Regions from separate parts of the Bradyrhizobium zaerense genome, predicted to be linked through region 2. Evidence: predicted binding sites of a transcription regulator. Region 2 holds the regulator's gene; each other region holds the start of a gene.

Region 1 (4,605 bases), 380 kb from region 2:
CGAGCGCGTGCGCTTGACCAGATGGGCGGCCTCGAGCCGCTTCAACAGCGGCGTCAGGGTGCCCGAATCCAGAAACAGCTTTTCGCCAATGTCCCTCACGGGCACGTCGTCGCGCTCCCACAGCACCAGCATCACCAGATATTGCGGATAGGTGAGGCCGAGCCGGTCGAGCAGCGGCTTGTAGACGCGGTTGAAGGCATGCGCGGCGGAATAGACCGCGAAGCAGATTTGATTGTCGAGCCGCAGCGGGTCCACCGCGGAGTGTTTCCGGGCCATGTTCGATCTCACGAGATTCGTCCTGTCATTCTGGGACCTGGCGGCCGCGCATTCAATTGCGAACAATTAAATGTGAGGCGGCCTGATTTAAATTGCGCACAATCTAATTGTCTGCCATATAAGCCGCACCCAACAGGAAAACAGGGAGACGAAAATGTCGGTGAATGTCCTCTACAAGACCAGTGCAAAAGCCACCGGCGGCCGCGACGGCCATGCCGCGACCCTCGATGGCGCGTTGGACGTCAAGCTGACCACGCCGAAGGAACTCGGCGGCGGCGGTGGCGCCGGCAACAACCCCGAACAGCTGTTTGCGGCCGGCTATGCCGCCTGCTTCATCGGCGCGATGAAGTTCGTGGCCTCGCAGGGCGGCCCGAAGGTCCCCGCTGACGCCTCCGTCACCTCGACCGTCGGCATCGGCCCACGCGCGGCCGGCGGATTCGGCCTCGACATCGATCTCGCCGTGTCGCTACCGGGCCTTGCCCGTGCGGAAGCCGAGGCGCTGGTCGAGAAGGCGCACCAGGTCTGCCCGTACTCCAACGCGACGCGCGGCAATGTCGACGTCCGCCTGACGGTGGTCTGATCGAAGATGCGGATCGGCTGGCCCGGGATCCTCTCGGGCCGGCCATTTCCGTTGATTTACCATCCCGCGGGATTGCGGCGCGTGCGCCGCATATGGCCCTACGCAACAAGCCATTGCTGGCATGCCGGAACCTCGCTAGGCCTGTGGTCAATATCGACACAGGGGAAGCGAAGCCATGAGTTCTGAAGCTGCTTCGGGCGCAATGAGCGGACTGCGCGTCATTGATCTCACGCGCGTGCTCGGCGGCCCCTACTGCACGCAGATTCTCGCCGACCATGGCGCCGACGTGATCAAGGTCGAGCCGCCGGCGGGCGACGAGGTGCGCGACTGGGGCCCTCCCTTCCACGAGGAAGACGCGGCCTATTTCGTCGGCATCAACCGCAACAAGCGCTCGATCGGCCTCGACCTCGCCTCCGAAGGCGGCCGCGCCGTGCTGCTCAAGATGCTCGAGACGGCCGACGTCCTGATCGAGAATTTCAAGCCGGGCACGCTGGAGAAATGGGGCATCGGCAATGAGAACTTGCGCGAAAAATTCCCGCGCCTCGTGCATTGCCGGATCTGCGGCTTCGGCGCCGACGGCCCGCGCGGCGGCAATCCCGGCTATGACGCCATCATCCAGGCGATGACCGGCATGATCGCGGCGACCGGCTCGCCGGAGAGCGGGCCGATGCGGATCGGCGTGCCCTTGGTCGACATCACCACGGGACTCTACGCGGCGATCGGCATTTTGATGGCTCTGTCGGAGCGGCAGCGCTCGGGCCAGGGTCAGTTCCTGGAGACGACGCTGTACGAGACCGGCCTTGCCATCATGCATCCGCACACCGCGAATTATTTCATGCACGGCAAGCCGCCGTCGCTCACCGGCAACGAGCATCCCAATCTCGTTCCTTATGCGATCTTCCCGACCAGGACCGACGACATCTTCATCGGCGTGGGCAATGACGGCACCTTCCGCAAGCTCGCGAAGGAGATCGGCAAGCCCGAGCTCGGCACCGATCCGCGCTTTGCCCGCAACAAGGACCGCATCGCCAATCGCGAGGCCCTGCGCGCCGAGCTTGCCGCGGTGTTCAGCCAGCACGAGGCCGAGCCGCTGTGCAATCGTCTGCTTGCTGCGGGCCTGCCCGCAGGCCCCGTACAGAAGATCGACCAGGCGCTGACCAATCCGCACACGGTCGCCCGCGGCGATGTCATCGAAAAGGATTGGTACAAGGGCGTGGCGTCGCCGATCCGGCTCGATCGCAGCAAGCCGAGCCTGCGCCGCCTGCCGCCGAAATTCAGCCAGCACGCCGCCGAGGTGCTGGGCGAGTTCGGCTATTCCAGGGCCGAGATCGACGCGATGGTCGAGACCGGCACGGTCTGCGGGCCCGAGCGCAAGCGCTAACATAACACGAAGACCGAACTCCAGCCCAGGTGCGCTCCCTCTCCCGCCTGCGGAGAGGGCTCGTGAGAGGGTGTCTCCGCAACGGGACAATGCCCGGGAGGAGAGAACCCTCACCCGCGCCTTCGGCGCGACCTCTCCCGCAAGCGGGAGAGGCAAGGAGGCCGCGGTGCGATGGTCGACCTCACACATCCAATACCGCACTGCGGCGCGGGCGCGTGTGTGCACCGCGAATGGATGAGACTGCGCGCTGGGCCTTCGCCTATTTGACGGCTTTCTTTTTGCCGCGCTTGCCGCTTTCGTTTCGCCCGCTTACACAGTCATGTGAACGTCATGTGGCGCTGCTAGCGCAAGCGATCTTTTTGACGGCCAAGGGAGGTTTACTTGATGGCTCTTCGACATTTTGGGGCAGCTGCAGCATTTGCGGTAACGGTTGGCATGAGCGTTTCGCCGGCGCTGGCCGTGACTGAAATCCAGTGGTGGCACGCGATGACCGGCGCGAACAATGACGTCATCGTCAAGCTCGCCACCGACTTCAACGCGTCGCAGAGCGACTACAAGGTGATCCCGACCTACAAGGGCAACTACGCCGATACGATGAATGCCGGCATCGCCGCGTTCCGCGCCGGCAACGCCCCGCATATCATGCAGGTGTTCGAAGTCGGCACCGCCACCATGATGGCCGCGACCGGCGCCGTGAAGCCCGTCTACAAGCTGATGGCCGAGGCCGGCGAGAAGTTCGATCCCAAGATCTACCTGCCCGCCATCACCGGCTATTATTCGACCTCGAAGGGCGAGATGCTGTCCTTCCCCTTCAACTCGTCATCGACGGTGATGTGGGTCAACCTCGACGAGCTGAAGAAGGCGAATGTCGAAATCCCGAAGACCTGGCCGGAAACGTTCGCGGCGGCCAAGAAGCTGCACGACAACGGCCACCCGACCTGCGGCTTCTCCGGCTCCTGGGTCACCTGGGTCAATCTCGAGCAGCTCTCCGCCTGGCACAACGTGCCGCTCGCCAGCAAGGCGAACGGCCTCGACGGCTTCGACACCGTGCTGGAGTTCAACGGCCCGCTTCAGGTCAAGCATCTCGAGAAGCTGGTCGAACTGCAGAAGGACAAGACCTACGACTATGCCGGCCGTACCAACACCGGCGAAGGCCGCTTCACCTCGGGTGAGTGCGCGATTTACCTGACCTCGTCGGCCTTCTTCGGCAATGTCAAGGCGCAGGCCAAGTTCAACTTCAACGCCGTGCCGATGCCGTACTATCCGGACATCAAGGGCGCGCCGCAGAACTCGATCATTGGCGGTGCCTCGCTCTGGGTCATGGGCGGCAAGTCAGCCGAGGAATACAAGGGCGTCGCAAAATTCCTGACCTTCCTCTCCGACACCGATCGCCAGGTCTACATCCACAAGGCCTCCGGCTATCTGCCGATCACCAAGGCGGCGTATGAGAAGGCGAAGGCGGAGGGCTTCTACAAGGACCAGCCCTATCTCGAAACGCCCCTGCTCGAGCTGACCAACAAGGAGCCGACCGAGAATTCGCGCGGCCTGCGGCTCGGCAACATGGTGCAGCTGCGCGACGTCTGGTCGGAAGAGATCGAGCAGGCGCTCGCCGGCAAGAAGACCGCCAAGCAGGCGCTGGATTCCGCGGTCGAGCGCGGCAACGTGATGCTGCGGCAGTTCGAAAAGACCGCCGTGAAGTGAGGCCCATGAGCGGCAGGCCGCGACCCGGCCTGCCGCTCTGCTGACACCATGCAAAAGCAAGCCATTTTCCAGTCAAAGCTGTTGCCCTACGCGCTGGTTGCCCCGCAACTCGCGGTGGTCCTGATATTTTTCTACTGGCCGGCTGCCCAAGCCGTGATCCAGTCCTTCCTGCTCCAGGACGCCTTCGGTCTGTCGACGAGCTTCGTCTGGTTCGACAACTATGTCGAACTGTTCAAAGACCCCGCCTATTTCGAGACGATCGTCCGCACCTTCTTCTTCTCGTTCGCGATCGCCGTGTCCTCGCTGTCGTTCGCGCTCCTGCTCGCGGTAATGGCGGACAAGCCGCTGCGCGGATCGATGCTCTATCGCACGCTGCTGATCTGGCCCTATGCCGTCGCGCCGCCCGTCGTCGGCGTGCTCTGGATTTTCATGCTGCATCCCTCGCTCGGTGTGCTGGCGCGATATCTGCGCGCCGCCGGCGTCGACTGGAATCCGCTGCTCGACGGCAACCAGGCGGCTGCGCTGATCATCGTGGCCGCCGCGTGGAAGCAGATCTCCTATAATTTCCTGTTCTTCCTCGCCGGGCTGCAAGCCATCCCGAAGAGCGTGTTCGAGGCCGCTGCGATCGACGGCGCGCGCCCGATGCGGCGGTTCTGGACCGTGACCT
Region 2 (4,605 bases):
AGCGTGCGGCCGTGAAAGGCGCCCTCGAACGTGATCATGCGATAGCGATCGGGGTGACCTTTCACGGCCTGATAGCGGCGCACGACCTTGATCACGCATTCCAGCGCTTCGGCGCCGGAATTGCAGAAGAACACGAAGTCCGCAAAGCTCTCACTGCAAAGGCGGGCCGCGAGCTTCTCGCCGTCCGGGCTCTGGAACAGGTTCGACATGTGCCAGAGCTTTGTGGCCTGCTCCTGCAATGCCTTCACCAGCGCGGGATGGGCATGGCCGAGCGCATTCACCGCCACGCCCGAGGTGAAATCGAGATAGCGGTCGCCGTTGGTGGCGATCAGCCAGCAGCCTTCGCCGCGCTCGAAGCCGATCTCGGCCCTGGCGAAAACGGGAAGCAAATGCGGCGCGGCGCTGTTGGTCATGATGGTCTCTTGGATGTTTCAGACGGCCTGAACGCGCCTTGCGCAGCGCATCATTGGTCCGGAAAACGAAACGTGCCGCCTTTTAAGGGCGGCACGTGTCACTATCTTATGCTTGGCACCACGGGTGTCAATGCCGCCGGAAAGCCTCGCGAAAGGCTGAATCCGTAGTCTTGCGGTGCCGAATTTGCGGGTTTTGCCCACGGAACATGTGGAAGCGAGTCGGCAGACTCTTGCGCGTGAGTCACGCCATATTGTAGCGTTTGGCTTGTCAGATACGACATCTCGTGCAGCGGTTCTGATCTCTAAGTCCTCATGTACCGGCGTAAGCGTTCGGGCGTTCTAGGCGCGCCCGGCGAGCCTTAAGGGATTCTGACGGCACGGGTTTTTCGAGGCTTAGCATTCGCTGTGTGCCCCAGGATGGCTGGCGCGCGGCGAAGGAAAGGGTGCAATGACGGTTTTGACCTGGTCCGACGATCGCGTCGAACAGCTGAAAAAGCTCTGGGAGGCCGGACTTTCGGCCAGCCAGATCGCGGCAGAGCTCGGCAACGTGACCCGCAACGCCGTGATCGGCAAGGTGCACAGGCTCGGCCTGTCCGGCCGCGCCAAGAGCCCGTCTTCAGCTGCTCCCCGGCCGCGCAAGGCGCGTCCCGCGCAGCATATGATGCGGGTGAGCCGCCCCGTCGCGCGCGGCAACACCGCGCTGGCGCAGGCCTTCGAGGTCGAGATGGAGGCCGAACCGGTCACCTACGACAACGTGGTGCCGATGAGCCAGCGGCTGTCGCTGCTTGAATTGAACGAGGCAACCTGCCACTGGCCGGTCGGCGATCCCTCGAGCGCGGATTTCTTCTTCTGCGGCGGCAGGGCGCTCTCGGGCCTGCCCTATTGCGCCCAGCACTCGCGCGTCGCCTACCAGCCGGCGTCGGATCGCCGCCGTGCGCCGGTGAAGCCGTCGCGGTGAAGTCGTTCTGACGTTCAAGACGGCGGCCGTCATTGATGACGGCTCCAACAAACTCGATGTCGTCCCGGACAAGCGCGCCTCAAGCGCGCGCAGATCCGGGACCCATAGCCACCAGGCGCAATGATTGCGCGAAGTGGTCACCCCGAGTGTTCGCCAAACCACTCTTTGTGGTTATGGGTCCCGGATCAGCGCTCGCTAGCTCGCTTGTCCGGGACGACGGCTGGGATTGTGGCCCCAGCCGCACTCAAACTCACCCACTAAACCCTACGCCTGCTCCGCCTTCGCAAAGCGATCATCCAGCGCATAGCCGGCACCGCGCACGGTGCGGATCGGGTCCTGCTCGCGGCCGAGATTGAGCAGCTTGCGCAGGCGGCCGATATGGACGTCGACGGTGCGCTCGTCGATATAGATGTCGCGGCCCCAGACGCTGTCGAGCAGCTGCTCGCGCGAGAACACGCGGCCGGGATGCTCCAGGAAAAACTCCAACAGGCGATATTCGGTCGGGCCGAGATCGATCGGCCGGCCCGAGCGCGCCACACGCCGTTTGTCACGGTCGAGCTCGATATCGCCAAAGGCGAGCACGGTGGCGAGCCGCTCGGGGCTTGCACGCCTGAGCAGGCCCTTCACGCGGGCCAACAGCTCGGGCACCGAAAACGGCTTGACGATGTAGTCGTCGGCGCCGGTCGCCAATCCCCGCACCCGCTCGCTCTCCTCGCCGCGCGCGGTGAGCATGATGATCGGCAACTGCTTGGTGTCGGATCGCGCCCGCAGCCGACGGCACAGTTCGATGCCGGAGAGGCCGGGCAGCATCCAGTCGAGCACTATCAGATCGGGAAGATGCTCCTTGAGACGGGTATCGGCGTCGTCGCCGCGCATCACCGTCTCGACGTCATAGCCGTCGCCTTCGAGGTTGTAGCGGAGAAGCTCGGTCAGAGCTTCCTCGTCCTCAACCACCATAATGCGTGCGCCCATGGTGCCGTCGCTCCTTGATGATTCAAATATTCGGGAGGGTCGTGGCGAAGGTTGTCATGTCGCCCTTCGGCCGCTTGTCGGTCATGGCCTGACCTTCGATCATGTAGAACACGGTCTCGGCGACGTTGGTGGCGTGATCGCCGATCCGTTCGATGTTCTTGGCGCAGAACATCAGGTGGATGCAAAACGAAATGTTGCGCGGATCTTCCATCATGTAGGTGAGGAGCTCGCGGAACAGCGAAGTGCAGATGGCGTCGACTTCCTCGTCACCCTTCCACACCGCCATCGCCGCCGGCAGATCGTGCGCGGCATAGGCGTCGAGCACCGACTTGACCTGCTGCTGCACGAGATCGGTCATGTGCTCGAGCCCGCGGAACAGCTTGAGCGGATGGAAATCGGTCTCCAGCGCCGCGACGCGCTTGCCCATGTTCTTGGCGAGGTCGCCGATGCGCTCGAGATCGGTCGCAACGCGCATGGCGCCGACGATCTCGCGCAGGTCGACCGCCATCGGCTGGCGGCGGGCGATCGTGAGCACCGCACGCTCCTCGATGCGTCTCTGGAGCGTATCGAGCTCAGCGTCGGTGGTGACGACGCGCTGGCCGAGCGCGACGTCGCGGCGGATCAGGGCGTCGACGGAATCGACGATCATGCGCTCGGCGATCCCGCCCATTTCGGCGACCAGGCGCGTGAGCTCCTGGAGATCGGTATCGAAGGCCTTTGCGGTATGTTCAGAACCCATGTCCCGTCTCCTCAGCCGAACCGGCCGGTGATGTAATCCTGCGTACGCCGATCGGTCGGCGACGTGAAGATCTTGCTGGTGTCGTCGAATTCGATCAGTTCGCCGAGATACATGAAGGCGGTCTTGTCGGAGACGCGGGCCGCCTGCTGCATGTTGTGGGTGACGATCGCAATCGTGTAGCTCTCGGCTAATTCCTGGATCAGCTCCTCGACCTTGGCGGTCGAGATCGGGTCGAGCGCCGAGCAGGGCTCGTCGAACAGGATCACCTCGGGTCGCACCGCGACCGTACGGGCGATGCAGAGGCGCTGCTGCTGGCCGCCGGACAGCGAGAGGCCGGAGGCGTTGAGCTTGTCCTTGACCTCGTTCCACAACGCGCCGCCGCGCAGCGCCTTCTCGACGCGGTCGTCCATCTCCGATTTCGAGATCTTCTCGTAAAGGCGGATGCCGAAAGCGATGTTCTCGTAGATCGTCATCGGGAACGGCGTCGGCTTCTGGAACACCATGCCGACGCGGGCACGCAGCAGATTGAGGTCGAGCTTGCCGTCGAGGATGTTGGTCTGGTCGAGCATGAGCTGACCGGTGGCGCGCTGGCCCGGATAGAGATCGTACATCCGGTTGAAGATGCGCAGCAGGGTCGACTTGCCGCAGCCCGACGGGCCGATGAACGCGGTGACGCGGTTGGCGCCGAGCGTCAGGTTGATGTTCTTCAGCGCGTGGTGCTCGCCATAGTAGAAGTTCAGGTTGCGCACGGTCACCTTGGGGGGCGCCTCGGGCAGCACCGGCGCGTGCGGCAGTCCACCGGCCGCGCTCATCGATACGGACAGATCACTCATTTTGCGGTCCTCTCGGCGCCAAGAATGCGCGCGCCAATATTCAGGGCAAGAACGGTCAGGGTGATGAGCAGCGCGCCGCTCCAGGCCAGCTGCTTCCAGTAGGCATAGGGGCTCTGCACGAAGTTGTTGATGGTGACCGGCAGGTTCGCCATGGTCTTGTTCAGGCCCAGGCTGAAGAACTGGTTCGACAACGCGGTGAACAGCAGCGGCGCGGTTTCGCCGGCAACACGGGCGGTGGCGAGCAGCACGCCGGTGATGAGACCGGAACGGGCAGAACGATAGGCAATGCGCTTGATCACCAGCGAACGCGGCAGGCCGAGCGCGGAAGCTGCCTCACGCAGCGCATTCGGCACCAGGAGCAGCATGTCCTCGGTCGTGCGCAGCACCACCGGGATCACGATCACGGCGAGCGCCAGCGCACCCGCGATTGCCGAGAAGCCGCGCATCGGCACCACCACTGCGCCGTAGATGAACAGGCCGATGATGATCGAGGGCGCCGAGAGCAGGATATCGTTGATGAAGCGGATCACCGAGGTCAGCCGGTCGTTGCGGCCATACTCGGCGAGATAGGTGCCGGCGAACATGCCGAGCGGCGCGCCGATGCCGACGCCGATCACGGTCATGATCAGCGAGCCGACGATGGCGTTGAGCAGGCCGCCCTCGTTCGATCCGGGTGGCGGCGTATTTTCG
Region 3 (4,605 bases), 3.6 Mb from region 2:
GTTCAGGGCGTGTTCCAGAACTATTTCGGTTCGTCCGGCCTGCCTTACGCCATTCCGGATCAGCTCAAGGGCGGCATCAATCTCGGCTTCATGTTCCTGCCGATCTATCGCGCCTGGGTCGTCATTTTCTCCCTGGTCGTCTGTGTGGCAACCTGGTTCCTGATCGAGAAGACGCGGCTCGGCGCCTACCTGCGCGCCGCGACCGAAAATCCGACGCTGGTGCGCGCCTTCGGCATCAACGTGCCGCGGATGATCACGCTGACTTACGGCCTCGGCGTCGGTCTTGCCGCGCTCGCCGGCGTGCTCTCGGCGCCGATCAACCAGGTGCGGCCGCTGATGGGCGCAGACCTCATCATCGTCGTGTTCGCGGTCGTTGTGATCGGCGGCATGGGATCGATCATGGGATCGATCATCACCGGCTTTGCGCTCGGCGTGATCGAGGGTCTGACCAAGTATTTTTATCCCGAGGCCTCCAACACCGTCGTGTTCGTGCTGATGGTGCTGGTGCTCTTGGTGAAGCCAACCGGATTGACGGGAAGGGCGGCCTGACATGACAGCCTTGACGGACGACACGCTGCCGGTGACCCCGCGCGCGATGCGCGACGAGATGATCGTGTTCGCGGCGATGGCGCTGCTGCTGGCCGCGGTGCCATTCAGCGGCATCTATCCGTTCTTCGTGATGCAGGCGCTGTGCTTCGCGCTGCTCGCCTGCGCCTTCAACCTGCTGATCGGCTATGGCGGCTTGCTGTCGTTCGGCCACGCGATGTTCCTGGGCACTGCCGGCTATTGCTCCGCGCACGCGCTCAAGGTGTGGGGCCTGCCGCCGGAGCTCGGCATCCTCGTCGGTGTCGCCGGTGCCTTCGTGCTGTCGATCGTGACCGGCTACATCTCGATCCGCCGGCAGGGCATCTATTTCTCGATGATCACGCTGGCGCTGTCGCAGCTTCTGTATTTCCTCTATTTGCAGACCCCGTTCACCCATGGTGAGGACGGCATCCAGGGCATTCCGCAGGGGCATTTGTTCGGCGTGTTCGATCTGACCAAGCCGACCGTGCTCTATTACGTGGTGCTGGTTGGCTTCCTCGGCGGCTTCCTGCTGATCTACCGCATCATCAATTCGCCGTTCGGGGAGGTCTTGAAGGCGATCCGCGAGAACGAGCCGCGCGCGATCTCGCTCGGTTACCGGACCGACCAGTACAAGTTCCTGGCTTTCGTCCTCTCGGGCACGCTCGCCGGTTTTGCCGGATCGCTCAAAGTGTTCGTGGCGCAGAATGCTTCGCTCACCGACGTGCACTGGTCGATGTCGGGCGAAGTCGTGCTGATGACGCTGGTTGGCGGTCTCGGCACCATCTTCGGGCCCGTGGTCGGCGCGTTCGCGATCATCGCCATGCAGCAATATCTGGCGGGCTTCGGCCAGTGGGTGACGGTGATCCAGGGCTCGATCTTCGTGATCTGCGTGCTCACCTTCCGCCGCGGCGTGGTCGGGGAAATCGCGCATTACTTCCGGCGTTCACTCTAAGGGATTGATATCACGTCGATTTCTCTGCCGATCGAAAGCGGTGGATGATCCGGCTCCGCGGGCGTGAGGTGGCACGCGCGCGGATCGAAAATGGTCTATGACGGTTTAATGACGGCCTGATCGGGTCGCGCCATTTTCAACCGGTAGCCCATTCCCATGATGCGATGGTTTCGCGCTTTCCTGCCCAAGGAAGAACGGTTCTTCGACCTGTTCGACCGCCACGCCCAGACCGTGATCCAGGGCTCCATCGCGCTCCAGGGCATGCTGAACGGGGGCGAGGAGACGCCGGTCTATTGCCAGCGCGTCAACCAGTTCGAGAACGACGCCGACAATATCACCCGTGAGGTGCTGACCGCGGTACGCCGCACCTTCATCACGCCGTTCGACCGTGGCGATATCAAGAACCTGATCACGTCGATGGACGACGCCATCGACCAGATGCAGCAGACGGCCAAGGCCGTGATGCTGTTCGAGGTCCGCACCTTCGAACCGCCGATGCGCGAGATCGGCGGGCTCTTGATCGAATGCGCCAACCTGGTCGGGCGCGCGCTGCCGCTGATGCAGGCGATCGGCCAGAACGTCGCCATGCTGACGGCGATCACGGAGGAACTGGGCAAGCTGGAGGGCCGGGTCGACGATCTCCACGACATCGGCCTGAAGGAGCTGTTCCTCAAGCATCGCGACGGCAGTGCGATGTACTTCATCGTGGGGGCGGAGATCTACGACCACCTCGAAAAGGTCGCCGATCGCTTCGATGACGTGGCGAACGAGATCAACAGCATCGTCATTGAACAAGTCTAGCGCAGGGGCCGCGCCGTGGATGCTGCGTTGGGTCTTCCCGTCCTGCTCGGACTGATTGCTGTCGCGCTGCTGTTCGATTTCCTGAACGGCCTGCACGACGCCGCCAATTCGATCGCGACCATCGTCTCGACCCGCGTGCTGCGGCCGCAATTTGCGGTGTTCTGGGCCGCCTTCTTCAATTTCGTCGCCTTCATGGTGTTCGGCCTGCACGTCGCCCAGACCATCGGCACCGGCATCATCGATCCCGCAATCGTCGATGCGCAGGTGATCTTCGCCGCCCTGGTCGGCGCCATCGTCTGGAACATCGTCACCTGGGCGCTCGGCATTCCATCGTCCTCGTCGCACGCCTTGATCGGCGGTCTGTTCGGCGGAGGGGTCGCCAAGGCCGGGCTCTCGGCGGCAGTCTGGAGCGGTTTGTCCAAGACGGTCATCGCCATCGTGCTGTCTCCGGTGGTCGGCTTCCTGCTGGCGATGATGCTGGTTGCGATCGTCTCCTGGGCGTCGGTGCGCTCGACACCGTTTGCCGTGGACCGGGCCTTTCGCATCCTGCAATTTGCCTCCGCATCGCTCTATTCGCTCGGCCATGGCGGCAATGACGCGCAGAAGACCATGGGCATCATCGCCGTGCTGCTTTATTCGCAGGGCCAGCTCGGCGGCGAATTCTACGTGCCGTTCTGGGTGGTGTTGTCGTGCCAGGCGGCGATGGCGATGGGGACGCTGATGGGCGGCTGGCGCATCGTCCGCACCATGGGCCTGCGCATCACCAAGTTGACGCCGATGCAAGGCTTTTGCGCCGAGACCGGTGGCGCTGCGACCCTGTTCATAGCCACCTTCCTCGGAGTTCCCGTCTCGACCACCCACACCATCACCGGTGCGATCGTCGGCGTCGGTGCCGCGCGCCGCCTTTCGGCGGTGCGCTGGAACGTCGCCAGCTCGATCGTCTATGCCTGGGTGATCACGATGCCGGCCTCCGCGATCATCGCGGCGCTGACCTGGTGGGCCGTCAAGATTTTCCTCAAGTAACGAGTTTCAGCCCGACAATCCCGGCGACGATCAGTCCGATGCTGGCGAGGCGAAATGCGGTTGCCGGCTCGCCGAACAGGACGATGCCGAGCGTCGCGGTGCCGACCGCGCCAATCCCGGTCCAGACCGCGTAGGCGGTTCCGATCGGCAGCGATTTCAGCGCAAGGCCGAGCAGCAGGATGCTGCCGGTCATGGCCCCGAGCGTCAGGACGGAGGGAATGAGCCTGGTGAAACCCTCGGTATATTTGAGCCCGATCGCCCAGGAGACTTCCAGCAGACCGGCGATGAACAGGATGCTCCAGGCCATGACGACCCTCCGATCAAGGCAGGGGCGTCCCCGCGACTGGCGTGCCGATAAGGGGAAAGGCCGTGCTTCCCCGAGGCGGATATGGGCAAGCCCGATATGGGGCTGGTCCAAGGGCCTCGCAATCACCACATCAGGCTTGATCAGGCCCATTTTCCCTGTCAAACGCTCCCGCTATGTCCGACATCGCCACCACCACAGCCGAATCGCCGGCCCGTTCCCCGCTTGCCGCTGAAGTGGCGCGGCGGCGGACCTTTGCGATCATCTCGCATCCGGACGCCGGCAAGACCACGCTGACCGAAAAGCTGCTGCTGTTCGGCGGCGCCATCAATCTCGCCGGTCAGGTCAAGGCCAAGGGCGAGCGGCGCAACACCCGTTCGGACTGGATGAAGATCGAGCGCGAGCGCGGCATCTCGGTCGTGACCTCGGTGATGACCTTCGAGTTCGAAGGGCTCGTGTTCAACCTGCTGGACACGCCGGGCCACGAGGACTTTTCGGAAGACACCTACCGCACGCTCACGGCCGTCGATTCCGCCGTGATGGTGATCGACGCCGCAAAAGGTATCGAGGCGCGCACGCGAAAACTGTTCGAGGTCTGCCGGCTTCGCGACATCCCGATCATCACCTTCATCAACAAGATGGACCGCGACAGCCGCGACGTTTTCGAACTGCTCGACGAGATCGAGAAGACCCTGGCGCTCGACACCACGCCGATGACCTGGCCGGTCGGCCGCGGCCGTGATTTCCTCGGCACCTATGACGTCGTCAATGGCGGCGTGCGGCTGCTCGAAGGCGGCGGCGCCAAGACCGGCGCGGCGCAGCAGATCGAGATCGCCGAGCTCGGCAAGCTCAATGCCAATCTCGACGTCTCCGCGGTCAAGGACGAGCTCGAGCTCGTCACGGCGGCCTCCAAGCCGTTCGAGCTCGCGGCGTTTCGCGAGGGTCATCTGACGCCGGT

Evidence for each region. The regulator PhoB, encoded in region 2, activates phosphate uptake and scavenging genes when phosphate is short. The targets are predictions, from matches to a motif close to TGTCATNNANCTGTCAT.
Region 1: the regulator PhoB is predicted to act here: its motif matches at 2,553-2,569, upstream of ugpB (sn-glycerol-3-phosphate ABC transporter substrate-binding protein UgpB).
Region 3: the regulator PhoB is predicted to act here: its motif matches at 1,617-1,633, upstream of AB8Z38_RS08900 (DUF47 domain-containing protein).

Annotation. Positions count from the first base shown of each region.
Region 1 is NZ_CP165734.1:4,967,059-4,971,663, reverse strand. It holds gene AB8Z38_RS24025 (MarR family winged helix-turn-helix transcriptional regulator) at 1-276, opposite strand, end outside; gene AB8Z38_RS24020 (organic hydroperoxide resistance protein) at 431-856, shown strand; gene AB8Z38_RS24015 (CaiB/BaiF CoA transferase family protein) at 1,032-2,237, shown strand; gene ugpB (sn-glycerol-3-phosphate ABC transporter substrate-binding protein UgpB) at 2,622-3,938, shown strand; gene ugpA (sn-glycerol-3-phosphate ABC transporter permease UgpA) at 3,987-4,605, shown strand, end outside.
Region 2 is NZ_CP165734.1:5,351,936-5,356,540, reverse strand. It holds gene AB8Z38_RS25720 (aspartate aminotransferase family protein) at 1-413, opposite strand, end outside; gene AB8Z38_RS25715 (GcrA family cell cycle regulator) at 862-1,371, shown strand; gene phoB (phosphate regulon transcriptional regulator PhoB) at 1,636-2,343, opposite strand; gene phoU (phosphate signaling complex protein PhoU) at 2,366-3,082, opposite strand; gene pstB (phosphate ABC transporter ATP-binding protein PstB) at 3,094-3,915, opposite strand; gene pstA (phosphate ABC transporter permease PstA) at 3,912-4,605, opposite strand, start outside.
Region 3 is NZ_CP165734.1:1,771,360-1,775,964, reverse strand. It holds gene AB8Z38_RS08910 (branched-chain amino acid ABC transporter permease) at 1-549, shown strand, start outside; gene AB8Z38_RS08905 (branched-chain amino acid ABC transporter permease) at 551-1,519, shown strand; gene AB8Z38_RS08900 (DUF47 domain-containing protein) at 1,676-2,320, shown strand; gene AB8Z38_RS08895 (anion permease) at 2,336-3,343, shown strand; gene sugE (quaternary ammonium compound efflux SMR transporter SugE) at 3,336-3,650, opposite strand; gene AB8Z38_RS08885 (peptide chain release factor 3) at 3,824-4,605, shown strand, end outside.